2 regions of the Blastomonas sp. CCH9-A1 genome follow, and region 1 is predicted to be linked to the other one. Evidence: riboswitches for the same ligand, from Rfam matches in the RefSeq annotation. Region 1 holds a riboswitch; the other holds the start of a gene.
The links. Region 1 has a riboswitch for cobalamin ahead of AX725_RS19290 (TonB-dependent receptor plug domain-containing protein). Riboswitches for the same ligand answer to the same signal wherever they lie in the genome.
Positions count from the first base shown of each region.

Region 1 (6,731 bases):
CAGCAGTCAGATGGCCCGATGGAACACGCGCCGATATCCCGTCAAGGACCAGACGCTGCCCCCGGCGCGCCGAAACACCATGAAAGTGCAGCGCGCTCATGCGGTGCGTCTCCGGACATGAAGGACCAGCCACAGGAAGAACGGTGCCCCGATCAGGCTGATGAACACCCCGAGATTTAGCGGCATGCCCCGGAATACCAATGTGCGCGACGCGATGTCGGCGAGGGTTACCAGAACGGCTCCAACCAGCATGGCCGGGATGAGCACCTTGCCTGGACGATGGGCGACCAGAGGCCGGACAAGGTGAGGCGCAATCAGGCCTACGAAACCGATCGTTCCGGATACGGCGGTTGCGCCTCCGACGCCAAGGGCCGTACCGATCAGCGCCAGCATGCGCGTTCGTGAAACCGCAATCCCCAGGCTTTCAGCCTGCGCTTCACCCAATGCAAGAGCATCCAGAGCTCGGCCCGTCAGCAGAAGCATCGTACCCCCGGCAAGGATAAAGGGTGTGGCAAGGCGGACATGATCCCAGCTTCGATCGGCAAGCGAACCCATCAGCCAGGTCATGATCTCGTAAGCGGCATAAGGATTGGGGGAGAGGTTGAGCGCCAGACTGACGCCTGCACTGGCTATGCTGCTGACTGCTGCCCCGGCCAGGATGAGCGATAGGGTACCGCCTCCCCGCGCAAGGATGAAGGCAATGCCTGTGGTGACGAATGCACCTGTCAGACCAAACAGCGGAGCGGCAAGGGTAAAACTGGCGGCAAAGCCGAAATAGATGGCGATGACCGCACCGAGCGAGGCACCTGCCGAAACGCCCAGCAGGCCGGGGTCAGCCAGCGGGTTTCGCAACAGCCCCTGCATGACGGCACCCGAGAGGCCAAGGATGCCACCGATGGCCATCGAAAGGACAACCCGTGGCAGGCGGATCTGGGTGACGATCTGGCCAGCCAGATCCGCATGATCGAAAGCCAGCGCCTGAAACGCTTCGCGTGGTGTCAACCAGACGGAGCCAGCCAGCACCGAAGCGAAAGCGCTGGCGAGCAGACAACTGACCAGCATGGGAACAAGCCACCGGGTCATAGCGATTTCCCACCGGCAAAGGGAAGGGGAGAGCGGGCATGGAGAGCCGCTGAACGAAGTTCGTTGCGCAACTGCATCGCGGCTTCCGTCACCATCGGCGTTCCGCAAACGTAGTACGCCTGTCGGATCGTCAGCGTACGGTCACCGTCCCAGTAGCGACGGATTAGAGGGTGTCGCTCGACGTTTTCGCGAAGCCCCGGGCGGCGACCTACCCCGGCGCCTTTCACCAGCAGGGACGGAGCAGAAAGGAGCAGGATTTCGATATCCGGTTTGCCGTAGCTGCTCTTCTGCAGTGTGTTGGCAACATTGGTCGCACCGGCTGTCTTGAGCACAGTGTCATAGAGAGACCCCGTGCTTGCATTGAAGCCAGCACCATCCCACGCAGCCACTCGTAGCGGCGGGCCCGGATCGCGCGCAAGGTCGGCCAGTTGGCGGTCCATTTTTGCGATCAATTCCTCGCCGCGAGCGGGCTCTCCTACTGCCTTGGCGACCTGTCGGGTTATCTTGCGGATATCTTCGTAGGTTTCCGCATGATCGACCTCGATCATTGGAAACCCTAATCGCTTAAGCAGTCCGCGTGTTGCCGGCGTCGTAAATGCCCCGGCAATAACCAGGTCCGGCTTCTGGCGCAGGACCTCCTCCGACATTCCATGGTTGATGTCGACACGCGCAGCCTCGCGGAACATGAGGGAGCCGTCGGGATCGCGCGACAGCCAAGTGACCGACGCGATCCGCTCAGGTGGCAGCAATGCCAGGACAAGCTGATCCGTGCACTGGTTCATCGACATGACATGGACTGGCTTTGCTGCCGCCTGGCTGCGACTACCAGACGGCTCCGTGCAACCGGCCAGAGCCGGAAGCACGGAGATCATCCAAAGGAGGCAGAGCGCCTTGCGGAACATCAGAAGCGGACGCGAACGCCACCATAGCCTGCGCGGCCCGGAGTGGCGAAACTGAACACCTCTTCGTATTGCTCGTTGATGAGGTTTTCTACGCGCGCAAACAACGAAATGTTGGGGCGCAACTTGTATTCGGCATTCAGGTTAACCAGTACATATTCCCTCAGGGACACGCGCACCGGAATGAAGCTTGGATTTGTAAACGCGACATCGGTCTGACGCCCGTTGTAGCGCACTGTCAACGTACCCGAAAAGCGCTCATCCTTGCTGAACACTGTCGCGTTGAAACTGCCGATATGCTTGGGGCGACGCACCTCGACTGTGCCGTTTTCTCGCGCATGAAGCCATGTGTAGGCGGCGTCCAGCCTGATCTGGGGAATTGGACGGGCGGCAAGGGCCACCTCAATGCCATGCTGTTTCGACAAAGTTGCACGGTTTGATGGCGTCGCTATGAAGGTCGGAGCGGGGAAGGTCGTGAAAATTTCGTCCTTCAGGCGGCTATCGAAATAGGTCGCGCTTATGGTGGCCTTGCCATCGCTGAAGCTTTGCTCGATGCCGGCTTCCCACCCTTCCGACTTCTCGGGCCTCAGGTTAGGGTTGCCAATATAGCGGCCATCGGAAAATCCATAGAGCTCGAAATAGCCCGGATTCTTGACCCCCGTTCCATAGGCACCGCGAACACGGGTACCAGTCGGGAGCGAATAACTGCCTTGAACCCGCCAAGTTGTGGGGTCATCAAAGCGATCATTTTCGTCATGGCGGATCGATGCACCAAAAGAGAATGCGTCGTTGATCAGCAGTTCATACTGCCCGACAATCCCGACATTGTCGGTCGATCTTTTTCCCTGAAACGCGAAGGATGACGGTGTGGTGTTCTGGAATTCTTCGCGCTCGACGTCGATTGCGGCGGTCAGGCGATGCCGGATGGCGTCGGTGCCCAGCCGCAGGCTCGATTCGAACGAGCCTTTGTAGCGGTTACCCTTGTTGCCGTAATCGAAGCCCGCAGCGTCGAAGCCCTTGCGCTCGCTCAACGCGACTTGCCCTGTCACTGCGTTCGTCCAGCGGCCGTCGAGCCCGATCAGTTCAGCTCTCACAAGACCATAGAAGGCCTTGTTTCTGAAGAACACGCCGGGGCTGTCGACGGTGAATCCGAATAGCGGGCTCGCCGGATTGTTCTCGCTGTTGTTGGTATCGGCTTCCGTGAAGCTGTAGCGGGCAACGCCGGTCAGTTTGAAGGTTTCGGACGGCGACCAGATGAGCTTGGCCGAAAGGCCTGCGATGTCGGAGCCGACATCCCTGCTGCCATTTCGTGCCGTGGGATAGCCGCCGGTGTGATAGTAAGCGCCAGACACAGCATAATCGAGATCGCCAGACACTCCGCCAGCACGCGCGCTTCCGGTGAAGGTGTTGAAGCTGCCGCCCTCTGCGCGCAAGCTGACCCCCGGAGCCTCCTTCCCGGTCAATGTCAGATACTGGATAACGCCGCCGATCGCGTCCGAACCGTAAAGCGAGGACTGCTGCCCTCGCAGGACTTCAACGCGGGCTTCGGGATCGGCAATGAGAGTGGCGAAATCGAACTCGCCAAAATACGGGTCCGAAGCTTCTATACCGTCAATCAGAACGAGGACGTGGTTGCCCTCGGAGCCGCGAAGCCGGAGCTGGGTGAGGCCGCCAGCAGCGCCGGTGCGGCTCACGGCAACGCCCGGCACATCGCGCAGAATGTCCGAAACAATCCGGGTCTGGCGCTGCTCCAACGCTTCGCTGTCCAGTACCGTCACCGACGCACCGAGCTTGTTTACGGCCACGGCCTCACCGGACCGTGACGCCGTCACGACAATGGTTTCTCCGCTGTCATTGGTTGTAGGCTGTCCCGGGTTCGACTGCGCGAAGGCCGGGCAGCTGGCTAGCGCCAGCGCAAACGTGGATACGAGAACAGGTTTCTTCATCGGGATACCCCCTTGGTGCCGAGCAACTGCGCGACGAAAAGGGGCAACCGGATCCATCAACTCCCAAGGCGAGTCGGGAGAGCGCACGAACGGTCGGCCAGGCCAACGCGAGTGGGCACAATTCACCCGCGCAGGACTAACCCTGCGGCCCCAGCCGCAATGGTTCGTCGCTCAGACGGAGGTTACCGTGCCATGGCCATCCCCTGGACCGCAGCAAGAGCGACCAAACGCCGGCAGGTCTCCTGGCTCGCGGGTCATAGCTTGATGCACGGCCTTCCCAGGCCGCGCTTGGACAAGCGTAAGGCCCAGTGGCTGCTTCCGCCCGAAGGTGGAAGCGATGTGCATCGCGCTCGCCGCTTACAGTTGCAGGGACAGCCTCGGATTCGGATCAGCCAAGGCCGCTCCTCACCGTGTTCCCGAATTAAGCCCTCTCGGGCACCGGCGCGATCTGTTGACAACGGTCTTAAACCGTTGACGTTGATCCACTAGTCGAAAGTCGCCCGAAAGCCAATCCCTTAACGACTGGCATCGGAACGACGCCAAGCCTCAACGATGGCAGGATTTTCAAGCAACCGTTCCACCGCATCCACATTATAGGTCGCGAGCGAAATGAGGTTGTCCCCTCGGCGTATTTTGGATGTCCCGGAAATTTGCAGTCGGCCATCTTTCGACCACCGGTTGCGTTCGGCGGGGGTGAGCGACAACAGCTTCTCAATCTGCTTGAGACTAAGGGGTTTCGAAGCGATCCGGCGGAGCCTGTCGCGAAGCTCATCGACAAGCATTTCAGCAGAGCCCAACTGATCGGGTTGAAATCTGCAAACTCTTCCGGGTTTGTCGATTGCGCTGCCACTCTTCGCCATGAGTAGCCGCATGGTAGCGTCGCGCTCGCCCTTATGGACCACAAGGCCAATCGGCATCGGCCCATCGAGGTCTACCTCTACGACCAAATGGTCATTGTCTTTCTTGAGGGTGACCAAGCGGCGGATTGCCATAACGTCAGGCACTATATGACATTTGCATTGCAGGTGTCTCCGGTCCGGACGCCACGAACCAAGACCAAGTCGCCACGTGAGGTGGTCAGCAGCTTTCTCCTGGCGCGCGCCCGCAGCGCCGGGGCCGCTGAAAGACCCAGTCACATCGATTCGTCGCTCAGACGGAGGTTTACCGTGCCATGGCCATCCCCTGGACCGCAGCAAGAGCGACCAAGCGCCGGCAGGTCTCCTGGCTCGCGGGTCACAGCTTGATGCACGGCCTTCCCAGGCCCCGCATGACTTAGCGTCCGGCCCAGTGGCTGCTCCCGCCCGAAGGTGGAAGCGATGTGCATCGCGCTCGCCGCTTACAGTTGCAGGGACAGCCTCGGACTCGGATCAGCAAAAGCCGCTCCTCACCGTGTTCCCGAATTAAACCCTCTCGGGCACCGGCGCGATCTGTTGACAACGGATTTTAACCGAAGTCAGCGGCAGTATAATTGACATACAGGATAAAACCAAGCTGTGTCTTGAAGTGATAGCGTTTTCCTTTGGCCCCATCACCGAAAATCCGAGATTTCATGGGCAAATGGTTCGCCATAAATCGAATTGACGCGATTGATAATCCCGCAAGCTTTGTAGTGGGAAAGATGCAAGTAATCGGTCTGCGTAGTTTCGCTGCACTGCTTGAAACGGGTTCCTCAATGGACCGATCCGTTTTCTATGATGGTGTGGCCTATGAACTTCGACGGCGGAAGTCGGAACTGCATATCGATGCTGAAATTCGACCGGCAAGTTTGCGGTATGTTTCCGAATGGCTCGTTCAACAGCTTACAGCGTTTGTCGGTGCCTCGCGCCCGATCTTCATCGCCGACACTCAGCCTGATGTTCATTTAACGGATATGGCTCTGAGCTTCTGCCCAATCGTGGAAAGGCCTTGGCGGCGGATCACGCAAGAGCTGCCTTTCTGGTATGTTATGTGATCCAACTGCCGCCATTGCAGCGTATCGGCCTGGACCATCGTTGTCCGCGGCGATGTAAAGGGTGCCAACTTGGTCCGGAACGTTGATTAGCGCGAGACGCTTATTCCCGAGTGCTGCCCAGCAAGGGACTCCTTTGATCTGAGTATAGCTCGCCGCATCCTCCATGCCCTCAGCAATGGCGAGCACGTCGCCCTCGAACTGCGGTGCCCACGCGCCCCGTTCAGGCTTTCCGAGCATGAATTTGCCATCATGCCATGTTCCGTCGTTGGTCAGCCTGATCCGCTGGATGGCCGTCATCCGGTGCCCGGTTCTGACACCGACCAGTATCGCGGGCCGGAAGGTGGTCTTAGGCTTGCGGCCGAATGGGCACCGCGGATGGAAGCGTAAGTCGGGGAGGTCGATTGGCAGCCGCCGCGACCGAAGGTAGACTTCACCGAGCGTTCCGCGGATCTCCGTGGCCTGATCCCATATCCTTCTGACGTTTGGCGCAGTTCGTTCTGGCTGATAGCTTGGGGCAGAGGAATTCAGGATCGGTTTGGTCCGACCGATTTCGCGCAGGACATCCTCGCTGCGGCATCCCGCAAAACAGTGGACCAGAATACCCCGCTCGCCCTGCCGGACTGAAAGTGACGGCGTTCGGTCTGCATGCGCAGGGCAGATGCACATCGCGTAGGAACCGTGCCAACGGCCCTTCAGCGCAGCAACGATGTCGATGGTCTCCTGGGTGGGTTTGAGCGCAACTAGCATAAACTCGCTCCTCTCAGCTCAGCCTCACCATCTTTCCCCTCTGGATCGACCCGACCTTCTCCGGCACGGCTCGCGATGGCCAACGCCGCTTTCGTCTGTGCGATG
Region 1 covers NZ_LSHM01000071.1:40,760-47,490, forward strand. The annotation lists gene AX725_RS19275 (ABC transporter ATP-binding protein) at 1-100, opposite strand, end outside; gene AX725_RS19280 (FecCD family ABC transporter permease) at 97-1,083, opposite strand; gene AX725_RS19285 (ABC transporter substrate-binding protein) at 1,080-1,871, opposite strand; gene AX725_RS19290 (TonB-dependent receptor plug domain-containing protein) at 1,985-3,928, opposite strand; cobalamin riboswitch at 4,144-4,386, opposite strand; gene AX725_RS19295 (hypothetical protein) at 4,444-4,905, opposite strand; cobalamin riboswitch at 5,123-5,365, opposite strand; gene AX725_RS21350 (hypothetical protein) at 5,478-5,879, shown strand; gene AX725_RS21730 (DUF7146 domain-containing protein) at 5,790-6,626, opposite strand.

Region 2 (6,731 bases), on a different contig from region 1:
CACGGTGTTGGCGACATCGTCGAACGTGTCGCCGACCATCAGGAAGGTCGCGCCCAGCGCCGGCCCCCAGGGGGATTTCCAGTCGACAAGCACCGAGGCGCTGTCCTTGGCGCGCCGCGCGAGCCGGTTTCCGAAATTGACCCGGCCCGAAAAGTCCGCTTCGCGCGAGCGGTTCTCGGTATCGACCAGGCTGTACTGTGCCTGCACGGTGAAATTGGGCACCGGCTGCATCCACAGGCCAAGCTCCACGCCTTGCGCCCGCGCCGCCGCAATATTCTCGAGGCTGAACGTCGCCGAAGAAAAGACGATAAGGTCCTCGGTATTGCGGCGGAACCAGGTCGCCTGCGCGCGGAGCTTGCCGTCGATCAGCGACTGTTCGATCCCCGCATCATAGCTGCGCGCTGTTTCGGGGCGCAGATCGGGATTGCCGAATGCGGCGAGTTGCTCGCTGAGCGCCGGGGCGCGGAAACCCTCGGCATAGGTCGCGCGGATCACGGTATCGCCGTCATTGGGCGTATAGGCGATATTGCCGCCCAGGCTGGTCTTGCTGCCGAACACCTGCTGGTCGTCGACGCGCACCCCGCCGGTGACGGTCAGCCCCTTGAGCGGTCGCACGATGGCCTGGCCGTAATAGCTGGTCATGTGCACGTCACTGACATCGGGCGCAGTGTTGAACGAGGGGAAGAAGGTGCTCGCCTCGCTCTGCTCGTGCTCGACGCCGAACACCAGCGTCAGCGCATCGGCCACGTCGGCCACGCCCTGATATTCGAACCGGTCGAGCGTGCCCTTGGCGCGCGCGGGGTTGAACGATCCGGGTGTCGGATCGGTGGTCACGCGCTTGATGTCGGTGCGGGTATAGGCGATGCGGTTGCGGAAACGACCGTTGAACAGCGCCACGTTCAGCCCGGCATAGCCGACGAACTGGCGGCTGTCGGTCACGGGCAGTGTATCGGCAGGCGGGTTATCGAATTCGGCCTCGCCATCGGTATAGAAGCCGCGCAGATCGAGGCTGATCGCATCGCTGAACGCGACGCGCAGCTTGCCGTTGAGCGTCAGGTTCTTGAACCCGTCCTTCTCGGTGGCACCATTGCGCTCATCCGAAGCGCTGATGCCATCGGTGCGGAAATAGCTCCCGCCGAGACTTCCCGAAACGATTCCGGTCTTGCCCGACACGCTGGCGACCAGTTGGCCGGTGTCGCGATAGCCATATTCGCCGCGCGCATTGGCCTGCAGCCCCTCGCTCGGCTCGATCGTGGTGATGTTGATGACGCCGCCGATCGCCTGGCTGCCCCAGATCACCGAATTGGGTCCACGCAACACCTCGACCGACCCGATATTGCCGGTCAGGATCGAGCTGAAATCGAACGCGCCCGAGGGCGATGACGGATCATTGATGCGCACGCCATCGACCAGCACCAGAGTCTGCGAGCTGTCGCCGCCGCGGATGAACACGCTGGTTGTACCGCCGGGGCCGCCGTTGCGCGCAACGCTGATGCCGGGCAGCGTCTGCAGCACGTCGCTCAGCACCTGGGTCTGGCGGCGGTCGAGCTCGGCCTTGTCGACCACGGTGATCGACTGGCCGGTCTCGCTCCGCTTCTGGACGATGCGACTGGCGGAGACGACGATATCGTCGTCCTGGTCGTCGGTGGCAGACTGCGCATGGAGCGGCGTGGCCACGGCCAGAGCAAGCGCGGACACGGTGAAACTGCGGATGAATTTGGACACGGTTTTCCCTCAGCCCCAGCCGCCGCCGAAGCGGAAGGGCAGATGAACGACATTAAGGCCCGCCGGGATCGCTCCCGGACGCGACTATGGCCTGTGGCATGTCGTTACGAAGGAAAAAACTTTCCCATCCGAACAGGCTGGACCCGGCCCCCGGATGAACGACGCGATGGCAGGTCTCCTGGCTCGTCGATCATCGCCTCGGGCCGTCTTCCCGGGATCGCTCCCAGTGACATAGTGGCCGTCGGCTCCCGACTGACAGTTGCGGGCACAGCGCCGGATTTGCACCGGCTTCCCTCTTCGCCCCCCGGCTAAGGGAGGAACCATCTGGATGCGCAATTGCTGGATTTGGGCAGGCTTGTCAATCCGGCCTTACAAAAGCCCCGGCCTGCCCTGCTGACAGGCCGGGCTTCAGGGGATCAGATCAGCTCGACCGCAACCGCCGTCGCCTCGCCGCCGCCGATGCAGAGCGATGCGAGACCGCGCTTGCCGCCATGTGTCTGCAGGGCGGAAACCAGCGTGGCGATGATTCGCGCACCGCTCGCGCCGATCGGGTGGCCAAGTGCGGTCGCGCCGCCATGCACGTTGATCTTGTCGTGCGGGATGCCGAGGTCGCGCATCGCGATCATCGACACGCAGGCGAACGCCTCGTTGACCTCGAACAGGTCGACATCGTCGACGCTCCAGCCCGCCTTTTCCAGCGCCTTGCGGCTGGCATCGACCGGCGCGGTGGTGAAGCGCGCCGGCGCGTGCGCGTGGGCGGCGTGCGACACGATCCGCGCGACGGGCTTGAGGCCCAGCCTGTCGGCCACGCTCTGGCGGGTCAGAACCAGCGCCGCTGCACCGTCGGAGATCGACGAGGCATTGGCAGCGGTGATCGTGCCGTCCTTGGCAAACGCCGGCTTCAGGCTCGGGATCTTCGACGCGTCGCCCTTGAGCGGCTGTTCGTCCTTGTCGATCGTCTCGGTGCCCTTGCGACCGGTGATCTCGACGGGGACGATCTCGCGGTCGAAGCCGCCCGAGCTCTGCGCCTTCTGTGCGCGGGTCAGCGAGGCGATGGCATAATCGTCCTGGTCCTGGCGGGTGAACTGATATTCGCCTGCGGTTTCCTCGGCAAAGCTGCCCATCGCGCGGCCGGGTTCATACGCGTCCTCGAGTCCGTCAAGGAACATGTGATCCATCACCCGGTCATGGCCAATGCGCGCGCCGCCGCGATGCTTGGTGAGCAGATAGGGCGCATTGGTCATGCTCTCCATACCACCTGCCACCAGCAGATCGACCGAGCCCGAGGCCAGCGCCTCTGCCCCCATGATCGTCGCCTGCATGCCGCTCCCGCACATCTTGTTGACCGTGGTCGCCTCGACCGATTGCGGCAGGCCGGCCTTGAGCGCGGCCTGGCGCGCCGGGGCCTGGCCTAGCCCAGCCGGCAGCACGCAACCCATATAGATGCGCTCGATCGCATCGCCCGAAACCCCAGCCCGCTCGACCGCCGCCTTGACGGCAGTCGCGCCGAGATCGGTGGCGCTGGCGCCCGAGAGCGAACCCTGGAAGCTGCCCATCGGCGTGCGCGCATAGGAGACGATGACGACGGGATCGGCGGCGGAAAATGCGGTCATGGCATGAGTCCCTTTTCGAATGTGGTGAAAGCGCCTTCCCCTAGGGCCAGCGCGATTGCAAGAGGCTTGGAGTACAAAGCGCTTGGCCTGTCTCGGGGCGAGCCGCTATGCGCAAGGGCGCTGCCGATCCCCGGCATTGGGCCAATTTCGTTATGTATGCGCCGCTGCTCGACCATCCGGTGATCGCGCCCCTTGCAGCGGCAATCCTTGGCGCAATCTTCGGCAGCTTTATCGGCGCACTGGTGGTGCGCTGGTCCGCGGGGCGATCGATCCTGACCGGGCGGTCGCAATGCGATGCTTGCGGTGCGCAGCTCAAGCCATGGCAGCTCGTACCCGTCCTGTCCTATCTTTTGCTGCGCGGACAATGTGCAGCATGCGGCGCACGGATCGGCTGGCAAAGCCTGGCGATCGAGCTTGGTGCCGCGGCGATTGGTGCGGTGTCGCTGACGCTGCATCCCGGGGCGCAGGGCCTGGCCATCGCCGCGTTGGGCTGGCTGCTGCTGCCGCTCGCGCTGCTCGATCTGCGCCAGTACTGGCTGCCGCAGCCGCTCACCGCTGCGCTGGCGCTGGGCGGACTGGCGAGCGCAGCATGCGGCATCGCGCCCGACTGGAGCAGCCGCCTGATCGGCGCAGGCGCGGGTTTCGTCGGGCTTTGGCTGATCGCGCTGCTCTATCGGTTGACGCGCGGGCGCGAGGGGCTAGGCGGCGGTGATCCGCTGCTGCTCGGAGCAATCGGGCTGTGGCTCGGCTGGCAGGCGCTGCCACTCGTGCTGCTGATCGCCAGCGGCCTCGGGCTTGCCGTCGCGCTGGTGCTGCAGCGGCGCGGCCATGATCTCGACGCCGCCACCCGCTTCCCGCTCGGCACGCTGATGGCGCTTGCCGCCTGGCCGGTGGCGCTGCTCGGCCCTTAGACCGAACCGCGTCCGGCAATCAGCGCGTCGACCACGGAAGGGTCGGCAAGCGTGCTGGTATCGCCGAGCGAACCGAACTCGTTCTCCGCGATCTTGCGCAGGATGCGCCGCATGATCTTGCCGCTGCGCGTCTTGGGCAGCGCCGGCGTGAAATGCAGATGGTCGGGCGTGGCGATCGGGCCGATCTCCTTGCGCACCAGTGCCTTCAGCTCCCCGGCCAGCGCTTCGTCGGCCTCCTCGCCGACGTTCAGCGTGACATAGCAATAGATGCCCTGCCCCTTGATGTCGTGCGGAAAGCCGACCACAGCAGCTTCGGCAACGCGCGGGTGCAGCACCAGCGCGCTTTCGACCTCGGCCGTGCCCATGCGATGGCCCGAGACGTTGATGACATCGTCCACGCGGCCGGTGATGCGGTAATAACCGTCTTCATCGCGCTTGCAGCCATCGCCTGTGAAATATTTGCCCTTATAGGTGCTGAAATAGGTCTGCACGAAACGCTCGTGATCGCCATAGACGGTGCGCGCCTGGCCGGGCCAGGAGGCGGCGATGCACAGATTCCCTTCTGTCGCGCCGTCCAGGATATTGCCATCGGCATCGACCAGTTCGGGCCGGATGCCGAAGAACGGCAGGCCCGCGCTGCCCGGCCGCATCGCATGCGCGCAAGGCAGCGTCGTGATCATGATGCCGCCGGTCTCGGTCTGCCACCAGGTATCGATCACCGGGATGGCGTCCTTGCCCACGGTGCGCCGGTACCAGCGCCAGGCCTCGGGATTGATCGGTTCGCCGACCGACCCGATCAGCCGCAAGGCGCTCAGGTCGTGCTTCTCCACCGGCGCTTCGCCCTCGCGCATCAGCGCGCGGATCGCGGTGGGCGCGGTGTAGAAGATGTTGACGCCATGCCGCTCGCACATGTCCCAGAAACGGCTGTGATCGGGATGGTTGGGCACGCCTTCGAACAGCAGGCTGGTCGCGCGGTTGAGCAGCGGGCCATAGACCGAATAGCTGTGCCCGGTGACCCAGCCGATATCGGCGGTGCACCAATAGACCTCGCCGGGGCGGTAATCGAAGGCATAATGAAAGGTCGTCGCGACCCAGACGGCATAGCCGCCGGTGGTGTGGAGTACGCCCTTGGGCTTGCCGGTGGAGCCCGAGGTATAGAGGATGAACAACGGGTCCTCCGCCGCCATCGGTTCGCACGGGCAGGTCGCGGGCACGGTCGCCGATAATTCGTGATACCAGTGGTCGCGCCCCTCGGTCATCGCGATTTCGGCCCCGGTATGACGCACGACCAGCACTGCATCCACGCTGATCCCGTGATCGGTGAGCGCGGCGTCGACATTGGCCTTGAGCGGCACCGTCTTGCCTCCGCGCATTCCCGCATCGGCAGTGACGATGAAGCGGCTCGCGCAATCCTCGATCCTCCCGGCAAGCGCCTCGGGCGAGAAACCGCCGAACACCACAGAATGGATCGCGCCGATGCGCGCGCAGGCGAGCATCGCGATCGCGCCTTCGAGCACCATCGGCATGTAGATGGTCACCCGGTCGCCCTTGACCACGCCGAGCGCCGTCAGGGAGCTGGCGAAGCGCTGCACCTCGGCGAGCAGCGCATCATAGCTCAGCGAGCGGACATCGCCGGGGGTGTCGCCTTCCCAGATCAACGCGGTGTCGGCGCCATGCCCCGCCAGCACATGGCGGTCGACCGCGTTGTAGCACAGGTTCAGCTCGCCATCGTCATACCAGCGGATGCGGACCGGATCGAAGCTCGAGCGGTTGATATGCGTCGGTCTCGAACTCCAGTCGATGCGATCCGCCTGCAGCGCCCAGAATCCGTCCGGATCGCGCAGCGACGCTGCATAGAGTTCCGCATACTGCGTCGGCGTGCACCAGGTCTGTGCATCCTCAGGCGCCGGGATCAGGGCTTCGGCGGCGGTCTCTTGGCTCATCTTTCGGGTCCTCGCGCGATGACGGCCCTTGCAGCCGCTTCGCCCGTCTTTCTGCCCGACCGCATCTTCACGAGCAACCCGTCGCAAACTGTCATATCCTGGTCAAATAGCGATTGATATAACATTACACGAGTGCTAGCCGCCCCTCCGACTCCGCGGTTCCGGGTGCATGGCAAGGCCCATAGCGCAAGGGCAGCGGACACCGGATTGCCGGTCAACGGCAGCCTTTCTTCCTTTTTCAGAGTCCCCAGGGAGCATAACAGAACATGCGTCGCACGCTTCTCACCGTTACCTCGTCGCTTTCGCTCGCTACCGCGCTGCTTGCCCCGCTTCCCGCCCTGGCACAGCAGGCCGCTCAAGCCGAGGAAACCGCACAGGAAGATGATGACTTCCACAAGAGCGGCGGGATCATCGTCACCGCGCCATTCGTCCGCGATCTCAGCATCCTGGCCGGCACGTCCGAGCTTTCGGGCGACACTCTGGCGCGCGAGGCGCGCGCGCAGATCGGCGACGCACTGACCAAGCTGCCCGGCGTCTCG
Region 2 covers NZ_LSHM01000043.1:67,383-74,113, forward strand. The annotation lists gene AX725_RS13490 (TonB-dependent receptor plug domain-containing protein) at 1-1,725, opposite strand, end outside; cobalamin riboswitch at 1,877-2,065, opposite strand; gene AX725_RS13495 (thiolase family protein) at 2,142-3,338, opposite strand; gene AX725_RS13500 (prepilin peptidase) at 3,446-4,249, shown strand; gene acs (acetate--CoA ligase) at 4,246-6,192, opposite strand; gene AX725_RS13510 (TonB-dependent receptor) at 6,459-6,731, shown strand, end outside.
Region 2: another riboswitch for cobalamin. It lies ahead of AX725_RS13490 (TonB-dependent receptor plug domain-containing protein); the one in region 1 lies ahead of AX725_RS19290 (TonB-dependent receptor plug domain-containing protein).